3 regions of the Nocardioides epinepheli genome follow, and region 2 is predicted to be linked to each of the others. Evidence: predicted binding sites of a transcription regulator. Region 2 holds the regulator's gene; each other region holds the start of a gene.

Region 1 (4,273 bases), on a different contig from region 2:
CGTGCTCGCCCTCCAGGGCGACGTCCGCGAGCACCTACGAACGCTGACCGGGCTGGCAGTCGAGGCGGTGCCGGTGCGTCGCCCGGCCGAGCTCGACGACGTCGACGCACTGGTGCTGCCGGGCGGGGAGTCCACCACTATGGCCAACCTCGCCGAGGCCTTCGGGCTCCTGGAGCCGCTGCGCGACCGCATCGCCGGCGGGCTGCCGGTGCTCGGCACCTGCGCCGGCATGATCCTGCTCGCCGACCGGATCATCGACGGCGCCGCGGTACCGGGTGGTCAGCGGACGCTCGGCGGGCTCGACGTCACCGTCCGGCGCAATGCCTTCGGACGCCAGGTCGACTCCTTCGAGGACGACCTCGACGTCGCGGGCGTGGCGGGCCCCGTGCACGCCGTCTTCATCCGCGCGCCCTGGGTCGAGCAGGCCGGTCCGGACGTCGAAGTGCTGGCGCGCGTGGCCCGCGGACCGGCCGCCGATAGAATCGTCGCGGTCCGTCAGGGCCACCTGCTCGCCACGTCCTTCCACCCCGAGGTCTCCGGCGACGGTCGGATCCACCGACTGCTCCTCGACCTCGTGAGCGGTGCGTGAGGCAGGGACCGCAGACGCTTCACGAGGTTCAGAAGAGGAACGCATGTCCGGGCACTCCAAATGGGCGACCACCAAGCACAAGAAGGCCGCCATCGACGCCAAGCGCGGCAAGATGTTCGCCAAGCTGATCAAGAACATCGAGGTCGCCGCGCGCACCGGCGGCGGTGACCCCGCCGGCAACCCGACGCTCTACGACGCCATCCAGAAGGCGAAGAAGTCCTCGGTCCCCAACGACAACATCGACCGCGCCGTCAAGCGCGGGTCCGGTGCCGAGACCGGTGGCGCCGACTACCAGACGATCACCTACGAGGGCTACGGCCCCAGCGGCGTCGCGATGCTCATCGAGTGCCTCACCGACAACAAGAACCGCGCCGCCATGGAGGTCCGCACCGCGATGAGCCGCAACGGCGGCTCCCTGGCCGACCCCGGCTCGGTCTCCTTCCTCTTCCACCGCAAGGGCGTGGTGATCGTGCCCGCCGACCAGGAGGGCAAGACCGTCTCCGAGGACGACGTCCTCGAGGCCACCCTCGAGGCCGGCGCCGACGAGTGCAACGACCTCGGCGAGGCCTTCGAGGTCGTCTCCGAGGCCACCGACCTGGTCTCGGTCCGCACCGCCCTCCAGGCCGCCGGCATCGACTACGACTCCGCCGAGGCCTCCTTCGTGCCCGACAACAAGATCGAGCTCGACAAGGACGGCGCCGCGAAGTTCTTCCGCCTCTTCGACGCCCTCGAGGATCTCGACGACGTGCAGAACATCTTCGCCAACTTCGACGTCTCCGACGAGATCATGGAGGAGCTCGAAGACGCCTGAGGGCACCGCCTGAGACGAAGTGCCTCGGCGCCCTCCCGCGCTCGCGTCCGACTGGGCGGCCCATCCCTGAACTTGGGGGCCGATATATCGCCCTCCCAGTTCAGATTTCCCCGGTCGACCGGGGAAATCCCGGGACGCGCGCCGTGCTCAGACCCACCCGGCAGCCCACGCAACCTGCGCGAGCGCAGCGTGTCGGGCGCCGGCGTCGGAGGACGGCGTCGTACGGTGGACTCCGAACACACGTTCGATGATCTGACGACGAGCTGAGGAGGGCCCGGGTGCGCGTGCTGGGCATCGACCCCGGGCTGACCCGGTGCGGACTGGGCGTGGTCGAGGGAAGTGTCGGTCGCGCGCTGCGACTGGTCGACGTCAACGTCGTGCGCACCTCCTCCGACCTCCCGGTGGCCCAGCGACTGGTCACCATCGAGAAGGGCGTGGCGGCGTGGATCGAGGAGCACTGCCCCGACGCCGTCGCGGTCGAGCGGGTCTTCGCCCGCTCCGACGTCAGCACCGTGATGGGCACCGCCCAGGCCAGCGGCATCGCGATGGTGGTGGCCGCCCGGCAGGGACTGCCGGTCGCCCTGCACACGCCCAGCGAGGTCAAGGCCGCCGTCACCGGCAACGGCCGGGCCGAGAAGGCGCAGGTGGGCTCGATGATCGCCCGCATCCTGCGGCTCGAGGCTCCGCCGAAGCCGGCCGACGCCGCCGACGCGCTCGCGCTGGCCATCACCCACATCTGGCGCGGAGGCGCCCAGGCCCGGATCGACGCCGCGCTCGCCGCGGCCGGCAGGAGGACCCGATGATCGCCTACGTCCGCGGCCAGGTCGCCGCGCTCACGCTCAGCAGCGCCGTGGTGGAGGTCGGCGGTGTCGGCCTGGAGGTGATGTGCACCCCCGGCACCCTCGCGACCCTGCGCACCGGGGCGAACGCCACCCTCCCGACCAGCATGGTCGTGCGTGAGGACTCCCTCACCTTGTTCGGCTTCGTCGACGACGACGAGAAGGCGATCTTCGAGCTCGTCCAGACCGCCTCGGGCGTCGGCCCCAAGGTCGCCCAGGCGATCACCGCCGTGCTCGCACCCGACGACCTGCGCCGCGCCATCGCCTCCGACGACGTCAAGACCCTCACCAAGGTCCCCGGCATCGGCCAGAAGGGCGCCCAGCGGATCATCCTCGAGCTCAAGGACCGCATCGGCGCACCCACCGGCGCGCGTCCCGGTGCCGCGGCACAGCCGACCGCCGCTCCCTGGCGCGACCAGGTGCACCAGGGGCTGATGGGTCTGGGCTGGAGCGCCAAGGACGCCGAGAAGGCGGTCGATGCCGTGGCGCCCGAGGCCGGCGACGCCCCCGACGTCGGCGCCCTCCTGCGGGCGGCGCTCCGTTCGCTGAGCAAGGCCTGACATGAACGACGACGACCTGGCCGCCGCCGAGGAGCGCCACCTACGCGCGATGATCGGCCCGGACGCCGACCTCGACCTCGATCCCGAGGCTCCCTCGATCACCGCCGCCGAGGCCGAGGGCGACGAGCGCGCCATCGAGGCGGCGCTGCGCCCGCGCACCCTGGAGGAGGTGGTCGGTCAGGCCCGGGTCCGCGAGCAGCTCGGCCTGGTGCTCGAGGCGGCCAAGCAACGCGGTCGCGCTCCCGACCACGTCCTGCTCTCCGGGCCGCCCGGGCTGGGCAAGACCACGCTCGCGATGATCATCGCCGCCGAGCTCTCCGCGCAGCTGCGGCTGACCAGTGGCCCGGCGATCACCCACGCCGGAGACCTCGCGGCCATCCTGTCGGGGCTCAACGAGGGCGACGTCCTCTTCATCGACGAGATCCACCGGATGTCGCGCCCGGCCGAGGAGATGCTCTACCTGGCCATGGAGGACTTCCGCGTCGACGTCGTCATCGGCAAGGGCCCCGGCGCCACCGCCATCCCGATCGAGATCCCGCCGTTCACGCTGGTAGGTGCCACCACGCGCGCCGGCCTGCTCCCGGGCCCGCTGCGCGACAGGTTCGGGTTCACCGGCCACCTGGAGTTCTACGAGGCCCACGAGCTCTACCGGATCGTGCATCGCTCCGCCGGCCTGCTCGGCGTCCGGCTCACCGACGAGGGGGCGGCCGAGATCGCGTCGCGCTCGCGCGGCACCCCCCGGATCGCCAACCGCCTGCTACGCCGGGTCCGCGACTACGCCCAGGTGCGCGCCGACGGCGTCGTCAGCCTCGACGTCGCCCACCGCACCCTCGACCTCTACGAGGTCGACCGCCTCGGCCTCGACCGGCTCGACCGCGCCGTCATCGACGTCCTGTGCCGGCGCTTCGGCGGGGGACCGGTCGGTGTCTCCACGCTCGCCGTCGCGGTGGGGGAGGAGCGGGAGACCGTCGAGGAGGTCGCCGAGCCGTTCCTGGTGCGGATGGGCTTCCTCGCGCGCACCCCCCGCGGCCGGATCGCCACTCCGGCCGCCTGGGAGCACCTGGGTCTGCCTCCCGCGGGGAATGACGACCGATCCGGCGACGAGGGAACTCTGTTCGACCCCTGAGTCGTTGAGCCCCACAGAGACGAGCGCCGAAACGGCCGGGGATTCCTCAGGTTTCGCGGTCGGGCGGCTAGACTCGCCTGTCGGTCGATCCGCTGGTCGCGGATCGCCCGCTTCTGTGCGTTGAACTGCTGTCGAGCCGAGGGGTCTGCTTCACGTGGAAGGGCTGCTTGGGCTGTTGCCCTTCGTTGCCATTATTGCGATCTTCTGGCTCCTGATCATCCGGCCGCAGCAGCGGCGGCAGCGACAGACGATGCAGCTTCAGGCCTCCATCGAGGTCGGCGACGAGGTCATGTTGACGTCCGGCTTCTTCGGCACCGTCGTGGCGCTGCGCGAGGATCGTGCCGACAT
Region 2 (4,273 bases):
CGTCGGCGATCCGCACACCTGCCTGTTCGGCACCCTGAGCCTGTGGCAGGGCCTCGACGTCCCGGGCGACACCTGTCAGCTCGTGCTGATCGACCGGATCCCGTTCCCGCGGCCCGACGACCCGCTGATGAGCGCCAGGCAGAAGGCCGCCGACCGGGCCGGCGGCAACGGGTTCATGCAGGTGGCGGCCACCCATGCCGCGCTGCTCCTCGCCCAGGGGGCGGGACGGTTGATCCGCACCACCACCGACCGCGGCGTCGTCGCCGTCCTCGACCCTCGACTGGCGACTGCCCGCTACGGCAGCTTCCTCAAGGCGAGCCTGCCGCCCATGTGGACGACGACCGACCCGGCCGTCGTCCGCAAGGCACTGGCCCGACTCGCGGCCGACGCCGGCTGAACCGGGCCGAAATGCGGCGGATGCCCGCCCCACCTCTGTGAGGTGAGACGGGCATCCGGGATGCCGTGCGCGAGACCTCGGTCAGCGGCGCAGGGCGGTGGCGGTGAACCGCTGGACGAGACGGTTGTCGAGCGGCGTGCCCTGGCAGGAGAAGCCCGTGCGCTGCCAGCACTTGAACCGGCCGCTGCCGTTGACGAGGGTGACCTCGAGCTTCTTGACCTTGTTGTTGAACGGCACGACGCGAACTCCGTCGCCCTGACGGTTCAGCTTGACACGGACGGTGCGGACCTTGCCGGACTTGGCCGTCGTGGTGACCAGCGCGTAGGCGCCGGTGGCCTTCCGGCTGAGGTTGAACTTCAGGCGGACCTTGGCCTTCTTGCCCATCTTGCCCTTGGGCTGGACGACGACCGTGCGGGTGGTCAGGTGGTTGAGCGTGGCCTGGTGGCCGCGGGTCTTGCCCTTGGCCAGCTTGATCCGCTTGGCGGGCGCGGTCGGGTACTTGTTGGCCCGGCCCTCGTCGTAGGCCTTGGCCGGACGGCGGTTCGCGACGGCGTAGGCGCCGAGCATCGCTGCGCCGGTGGTCTTCTTCTTCTTCAGCACCGCGTTGACGGCCTGCCAGGAGTACATGTCGGGCGCACCTGGCGTGGAGTCAGCCTTCTTCCAGATGTCGAGCACCAGCTTCGGCAGCACACCCTTCTTGCCCCGGTACTTCTCGGTGAGGAACCGGAAGAAGCTCCAGGTGCCGTAGTGGAAGCCGGTGCTCGGGTTGAAGGTGTCCAACGGGATGCCGGGGTTGCGCATCTGGCTGGTGCGCAGGTACTGCAGGTTGTCGTCGACGTTGTCGTAGAGCTCGTCCTCGACCCAGGCCGCGGTGGCCTCCATCAGCCAGGCGTCCTCGTAGGCGTCGTAGGCGAACTGGATCGCGTGAAAGTACTCGTGCGCCGCGGTGACCTGGCGGTTCTCCAACGGCGTGTTGGTCGGGAACTCCTCGGCACTGAAGTCGTTGTCGAGCGCGCAGTAGGCCCAGCGGTCGTAGCGGGAGGTGCTCTTGTTCGGGTCGTCGGAGGTGCAGTAGCCGTAGATGCCGAGGTTCCCGATGTTGCCGAGGTAGACGTCGATCTTGCTGTTGCCGCCACGGTTGCCGTCGGCCTTCGGCGCGCGGTAGCCCGAGGCGATGAAGTTGTTGTGGACGTCGGACAGCGTGGTCAGCGTCTCGTTGACCTGGGCAGGCGTGGAGGCGTTGGCGCCTTCGGTGACGTAATGGACGCACAAGGTGGCGTTGCAGACCGGCGGGGCCTCATCGACGTTGCCGTAGTTGAGGTAGCCGTCGCCGCCCGGGCTGGTGGGACGGGCCAGGATCCGGTCGGCCGCCTCGCGCTCGGCGCCGGTGAGCGCGTCGCGGGTGGCGAACAGATCGCGCAACGCCATGGTCGCGTCGCGGCCGGCCGCGCCGTCGGTGCGGATCTCCTGCGCCTCGCGCAGTGCGTCGGTCGCTGCCCGGCGCTCGCCGCCGGCGGCGGGCGCCTTGCCGGGATCGGCGACGCGGGCCGAGGCGCTCGGGCCGGCGAAGGCCGCGAGCATGCCGAGAACCAGGGCGCCGACGGCGCCGAGGGCTACCAGCCCGCGAACAGCCCGTAGCCGGGTCAAGGGGAGGGGATGAATGCGCACGCGCATCAGGGCTCCGATCAGATAGGGAGACCACACCGTAACTCCCGGTGCCGACATCGTGCCGCGCGCCCGGCCGTCGAGCCGGACCCGCATCCTCCCCGGAGGTCTCAGACCTTGCGCAGGACGGCGGTGACGATGCCCAGGATGGTCGCCGAACTGCCGTCGATCGGCTCGAAAGCCGGGTTGTGGGGGAGCAGCCAGACCTCGCCGTCCTTGCGCTGGAGGGTCTTGACCGTGGCCTCTCCGTCGAGGAGGGCGGCCACGATCTCGCCGTTCTCCGCGGTCTGTGCCTGGCGGACCACGACGTAGTCGCCGTCGCAGATCGCCGCCTCGATCATCGACTCGCCCGAGACCTCGAGCATGAACAGCTGACCGTCACCCACGAGCTGGCGCGGGAGCGGGAAGACGTCGTCGTAGGTCTCCTCGGCGAGGATCGGCCCACCCGCCGCGATCCGGCCGAGCAGCGGAACATGGGTGGGCGGGGTGGCCGCGTCGCCGATCCCGGTCTCGTCGAACGAGCTCTCCTCCGCCGCGCCGAGCGAACGTCGGGCAGCCATGACCTCGGGAAGGAAGACCTCCAGGGCGCGGGGACGGTTGGGGTCGCGCTTGATGAACCCCTTCTGCTCCAGGGTGCGCAGCTGGTGGGCGACGCTCGAGGTGCTCAGCAGCCCCACGGACTCCCCGATCTCGCGCATGCTCGGTGGGTAGCCGCGCCGCTCGATGCTGTCCTTGATGGTCGCCAGGACGCGCTGCTGGCGCGGAGTCAGGCCGGTGGCGTCGGCCGGACCGTCGGGAAGCTCGGCGACCTTCGACGGGTTGTCCGGCGAGTTCTTGGGGGTGCGAGGCATGTCGGCCAGCGTGCCACCGATCGAGGCGGAGTTCAAACAGGTGTTCGAACGGCGTGTCGGAGGGTGCACGACCGGCGAGGGATGAACGCGTGTTCGAGCGAGGCCTTGCATTGTTCGAACACCTGATCTAGTCTCGCTCAGGTGTTCGATCGAATGTCTGATCGAACCATCGGTTTGGCCGCCGCGACGTGCGGCCCGAGTGTCGGTGGTCGCCATTAGACATCGGTTCGCACCCACTTCCCCAGGAGGCACCAGATGAGCACCACCCTCGACACCTTCGACACCCTCGACAGGGCCGACGTCCGCGAGGAGTATGTGCCGGTCTACCGGCTCACGCGGCGCGGCCGCCTCGTGCTGTTCGCGCTGGCGTTCCTGGTCCTGCTCGCGATCGGCGTGGTGTTCGCGAGCAACTCCATGGCCACCGCCGAGCCGCAGGCCACCGAGACCGTCGTCGTGGCGCCGGGCGAGACGCTGTGGAGCATCGCCTCCGACGTGGCCGAGGGTGACGACGTCCGCGAGATGATGAGCTATCTCGTCGACCTCAACGACCTGCCCGACGTCACTCTCGACGCCGGTCAGCAGCTGATCGTCCCGGCCGGCTGAGGCGGCCCGGGCCAACCAGACGTCGTCCGCCGCTTCGACCCCGGCGGACGCGGACGGGGAAGAGGCCGGAGGTGGAGCCGCGGGAAGACGGCTCCACCTCCGGTTCGTTCTTTTTCGGCACCTCCGACGTGCCCGGGACCGACCTTGCCGGCGTTTCGAGGTCGGTCGCGAGGTTTCGTCTGCGCCGGTCGGGCTCGTTCCTCGCCCTCCCGGCTTGCTCAACCTCCGGCGGCTTCGCCGCAGTTCCTGCGGCCGGAGGTTGAGCAAGCGAGCGCCAACTGTTCTGTACCGCGAGCGACGACGAAAGCCCGGCACCCGTGCCTGCCGGCGTCTGCTCGACCTCCGACTGCTCGGTCACCCGCCGATGATCGAGCCCAGGTCGGTCGGGTCTCCGCCTCCGGCGCTGATGGCGAGCGCGGCGAGGGTCAGTACGACCGCGACCACGAGCAGTACCAGGCCGGCGAGCACCACGTAGTCGCGCCAGGGGCTGCGTCCGGTCTGGAGGTTCACGTGCTCCAGATGCTCGGCGCGCGCGGACTTGGCGGTCGCGGCCGCCGAACGGCCGCCGACCGCGGTCGTCCAGCCGCAGGCGCAGCCGGCGAAGCGAACCCACCTGCCCTCGCGCTGGGCGGCGGCGCTGATCGAACGCGGATGCTAGTAGCGCGCGGCGGCACGCGGGCGGAAGAACGACGAGGGGGACTGACGCGGGTGCGCGGCGACCAGGTGCTCGAGCCGTACCCTCGCCGCAGCGGCGAGC
Region 3 (4,273 bases), on a different contig from region 2:
AACCACCGCTCGGATCCGCTCGGCGATCCGCACCGGATCGCCGAGGCGTCGCGACGCACCGCGGACGTCGAGGAAGGCCTCGTCGGGCGAGGGCGACTCCACCAGCGGAGTGATGGTGTGGAACACCTCGAGGACCGCGGTCGAGACGATCGCGAACGCGTCGTAGTCGGGGGCGAGGGCGATGACCTGGGGGCAGACCCGGCGCGCCTCCACCCCGCTCATGCCCGCGCGGACGCCGTGGGCGCGCGCGGGATAGTTGGCCGCCAGGACGACGCCGCGGTGGCCGCCGCCGACGACGACCGGCAGCTCGCGCAGCTCGGGCCGCTCGCGCAGCATGACCGAGGCGTAGAACGCGTCGAGGTCGACGTGGAGCAGCGGCGTGGCGCTCATCGAGTGCCCCGGGGCCGGGACCCGACGGGCTCAGTGTGCGAGCAGGTGCAACTGGGTCGCGAGCGGGAGGTACTCGGGCCGAGAGGCCACGTCGCGTTCGAGGTCGACCAGTGCGGCGGTGGCGCCGGGTTCGAGGTCGAGCAAGGAGCCGGGGACGAGGTCGGCGAAGACGCGGACCCCGTGGATGGAGTCGATCGCGAAGCCGGCCGAGACGAGCACCGAGGAGGCCTCCTCGGCGGTGAACCGGCGCCCGGCGCGCACCCGCTGATCGGCCGGGACGCTCGCCGGATCGGTCGCGAGCAGGGCCGAGGCCTGGGCGAAGTGCCCGGCCATGGCGCGCGCGATGACCGCCGCGTGCCGCTGGGCCACCAGCAGGGAGAGCCGCCCTTCGGGGCGCAGAACCGAGCGCAGGCCGGCCATGGCACCGACCGGGTCGTCGACGACCTCGAGCACGCCGTGACACAGCACCAGATCGACGCTGCCGGGGTCGAGCAGATCGGGCACCTCGGCCAGGTCTCCTTGTCGCCCGGTGACCTCGACGCCGCGCTCGTGGGCCCGGCGATCGAGCGCGGCGAGGGCGTCGGGGCTCGGGTCGACGACGGTGACGCGATGACCGAGGCCGGCGATTCGCACGGCCGATCCGCCGGTGCCGCCGCCGATGTCGAGCACCGAGAGCGGTGCGGCCGAGAGATACGGCTCGAGGTCGTCCCACACCACGGCGGTACGGGGGGCGGCCGCCGGCGCCAGGGAGGGACGGCGTTGGCTGGCGGACATGGTCGTGACTCTAGTGGGTCGGTGACCGGCGCAGCGGGCACGGGAACCTCCAGTCGTCGTCGACCCGGACGTCGATGCGCCTATTATCGAACCTCTGTTCTATTCACGCAAGGCCGTCGGGACATGGCGGTGCTGGCTCACCAGATGCTGTCGGCCCACTCGGGATGATCGATGAACGGATTGCGGTTGCCCTGGAACTCCTGCTGGATCAGGTCGTTGCGCCGCCTCTCGGCCTCACTGGGGGGATCCTGCTCGTGCCAGCGCAGCAGCACCGAGACCCTTCCGTGCCGGGGCGCCGAGCCGTTGCCGGCCACGTCGTTGACCTCCAGGTCTGGGAAGCCGTCGCCACCGTCGTAGCGCACCGACATGTAGAAGATCATCCGGGCGACGTCGCCCTTGTCCTCGGCGCGCGGCTCCCAGGAGTCGGAGTCGGAGTAGTTGCCGGGCGCCTCGTCGTTCTCGGTGCCCCCCTCGTCGAAGTCGAGGTTTCCGCGATCGGAGTTGACCGTGACGTCGGCCGGGCGCAGGTGGTGCAGATCGGTGCCCGGACCGGCGGTCGTCCCGAAGTCCCCATGGGACTTGGCCCAGACGTGCTCGCGATTCCACTGGTCCGGATCGCCCCCGTGACTCGCGGCCGGCACGGAGGTCCCTTGGTAGAGGAGGATCACGTTGTCGGGGTCATCCGGGTCGCGGTCGGTGACCGCGAGCGCGTCCCACACCTCGCCGTAGCCGAGCACGGTGACGTCGGTGGAGATGATCTCGTGCAGGGCGGCCTCGAGCTCGGCGCCGCGCTTGCCGGCAGCGGGTTCCCAGTAGCTCTCGTCATAGTCGCCTTGGTCGCCCCGCGGAGCCGGCGCGGCCGCCGCGGGTCCCGGATCGAGCGGACCGGGAGCCGGCCAGAGGACGAGGCCGAAGGAGATGAGCACCACGCCGACGCGGCGCAGGGTCCGGCGCGGTCGCGGCGGGGCCGAGGGCTGAAACGGGGTCATGGGTCGACCCTTCGTCCTCACCCGCCTGAAGTCGACCAGGGAATCCCTCGCGTCACGAGACCCGTTGCTGGGCGGGATAGGAGACGGTCTCGGGGCCCGTCCGGGACGACCCGGGCACCAGGCCGAGCGACTGCTCCACGACGGCGAGGAACCGGTCGGCATCGCGCACCAGGTCGTCGGCCTCGCGCTCGGAGACGGCACGGGTCGAGCCGGCCTCGGCGGCCGCCCGCTTGCCGGCGCCGGCAGCGAAATAGGTGGCCCACTCCCCCAGCTCGGGTGCCACCTCGGCCAGCAGGACCCAGGCGTTCTTCTGCGGACGACGCCGAGTGGCCCCGGCGGGCCGGGCCCGCGCCGCGAGCAGCGCGGCCGCGGCACGCAGGGCCGCCACGTGCGCCAGCGCGTAGCGAGTGGGCACCTCGGGCGTGGCGACCGCCTCGCTGAGCGAGTCCGCGGCGCGGAGGAGGTATGAGTGCGTGGTGGCCGGGAGGATCATGGCGGCGCTCCTGCAGTGAGGGAATCGGTGTTCGAACACGTGTTCGAACACCGAGAACGCTACACCCGGCCACCGACAGCCGGTCAAGAGCCGACCACGAGCCGGTCACTGGCCGGTCCGGACGCGGATCACGACTGCCGCGCGGCGTCCGCCCCTCGCCCACCCACCGGCACCAGATAGGCGGTGGTCTCGGGCCGGTACAGCAGCACGACGATGAGCACGTCGAGGACCAGGCTCAGCAGTCCGCCGAGGACCGCGGCCGCCGGAGGGTTGCTGTCGAGCATCGCCGAGACCGTGCCCACCGCGATCAGCGCGACCGTCGCCGCGAGCGTATGGCGACCCCACACGTGTCCGCCGAGCAGCATCGCGGTGAGCACCAGCAGCAGGCTCGAGACGGTCACCCACAGCACCACGGCCACGGGGGCGAACGACGGGGGCACGCGGGTGTCGTCGGCGGTAGCGCCGGCGGCGCCGAAGGCGCGGACCAGCTCGTCCTCGAACACCACCGAGAGGGCGGCGAGGACGCCGGCCAGGACGATCAGGGCCCAGACCAGCCGCACCGCCCAGGTGACCGTCGAGGGGCGGCCGGCGGGGGGCGCGGTCATGCTCGTCTCCGTTACGGGTCTCGGACGGTTAAGGTCGGGGCCGTGTCCAGCGAACACCCGATGATCGGCCGGTTCCGTGAGGAGCATGCGCGCCTGGGCGGCACCGGCGAGATCGTCATTCTGCCCGACTCGGTCCATACCGCCGTCCTCGCCGCCGAGGCGCTGGGCTGCGAGCCCGGCGCGATCGCCAACAGCCTGCTCTTCGACGCCGGTGGGTCGCCCGTGCTGATCCTCACCTCGGGCGCACACCGGGTCGACGCCGCGCTCACCGCCCAGCGCATCGGCGTGGACCGACTCCGGCGCGCCAGCCCCGAGTTCGTCCGCGAGCACACCGGCCAGGTGATCGGCGGGGTCTCCCCGCTGGCGCACCCCGCTCCGGTACCGACCTACCTCGACCCGTGGCTGTCGCGCCACCCGGTCGTGTGGGCCGCGGCCGGGCATCCGGCCGCCGTCTTCTCGACCACCTACGACGAGCTGCTCCGCCTGACCGGCGCGAGCGTCGTCGAGGTCGAGTAGGCGACACCGGTGGACTCTCTGGCGCTCACCTTCTCCAGCGGGTGGGCCAGCGGCGTCAACGCCTACCTGGTCGTGCTCGTGCTCGGCCTCGGGTCGCGGATCGGCGGCGTCGACGACGTCCCCGACGTGCTGGCCCGCTGGGACGTGCTGGCCGTGGCCGGGTTCTTGTACGCCTTCGAGTTCGTGGCCGACAAGATCCCCTTGATCGACTCGACCTGGGACGCCATCTCTACCGTCATCCGACCTACCGCGGGCGCGGTCATCGGCGTCCTGCTCGCCGGCGACGCCGACTCCCTCGACCAGGCCCTGAACGCCGCGGTCGGCGGAGGCACCGCACTGGTCTCTCACGTGATCAAGGCCGGCGGCCGGCTGGCCATCAACTCCTCCCCCGAGCCGGTCACCAACGTGACCGCGAGCGTCGTGGAGGACCTGGTCGTGCTCGCCCTCGTGGCCTTCGCGATCCGGCATCCGGTCGCGGCCGCCTCGATCACCGCCGTGCTGCTGCT

The links. The regulator LexA, encoded in region 2, represses DNA repair genes until DNA is damaged. The targets are predictions, from matches to a motif close to TCGAACANNTGTTCGA.
Region 1: the regulator LexA is predicted to act here: its motif matches at 1,633-1,648, upstream of ruvC (crossover junction endodeoxyribonuclease RuvC).
Region 3: the regulator LexA is predicted to act here: its motif matches at 2,678-2,693, upstream of WMR31_RS10095 (SAV_6107 family HEPN domain-containing protein).

What each region holds. Positions count from the first base shown of each region.
Region 1 is NZ_JBBMMC010000013.1:108,688-112,960, reverse strand. Features, by position in the region: gene pdxT (pyridoxal 5'-phosphate synthase glutaminase subunit PdxT) at 1-589, shown strand, start outside; gene WMR31_RS17125 (YebC/PmpR family DNA-binding transcriptional regulator) at 633-1,400, shown strand; gene ruvC (crossover junction endodeoxyribonuclease RuvC) at 1,688-2,203, shown strand; gene ruvA (Holliday junction branch migration protein RuvA) at 2,200-2,799, shown strand; gene ruvB (Holliday junction branch migration DNA helicase RuvB) at 2,801-3,925, shown strand; gene yajC (preprotein translocase subunit YajC) at 4,080-4,273, shown strand, end outside.
Region 2 is NZ_JBBMMC010000001.1:110,425-114,697, reverse strand. Features, by position in the region: gene WMR31_RS00515 (ATP-dependent DNA helicase) at 1-397, shown strand, start outside; gene WMR31_RS00510 (MXAN_6640 family putative metalloprotease) at 479-2,071, opposite strand; gene lexA (transcriptional repressor LexA) at 2,173-2,913, opposite strand; gene WMR31_RS00500 (LysM peptidoglycan-binding domain-containing protein) at 3,169-3,516, shown strand; gene WMR31_RS00495 (hypothetical protein) at 3,871-4,026, opposite strand; gene WMR31_RS00490 (hypothetical protein) at 4,171-4,273, opposite strand, start outside.
Region 3 is NZ_JBBMMC010000006.1:129,772-134,044, reverse strand. Features, by position in the region: gene dinB (DNA polymerase IV) at 1-390, opposite strand, end outside; gene WMR31_RS10105 (methyltransferase domain-containing protein) at 421-1,164, opposite strand; gene WMR31_RS10100 (endonuclease I family protein) at 1,302-2,153, opposite strand; gene WMR31_RS10095 (SAV_6107 family HEPN domain-containing protein) at 2,206-2,646, opposite strand; gene WMR31_RS10090 (hypothetical protein) at 2,775-3,251, opposite strand; gene WMR31_RS10085 (YbaK/EbsC family protein) at 3,294-3,767, shown strand; gene WMR31_RS10080 (DUF4126 domain-containing protein) at 3,777-4,273, shown strand, end outside.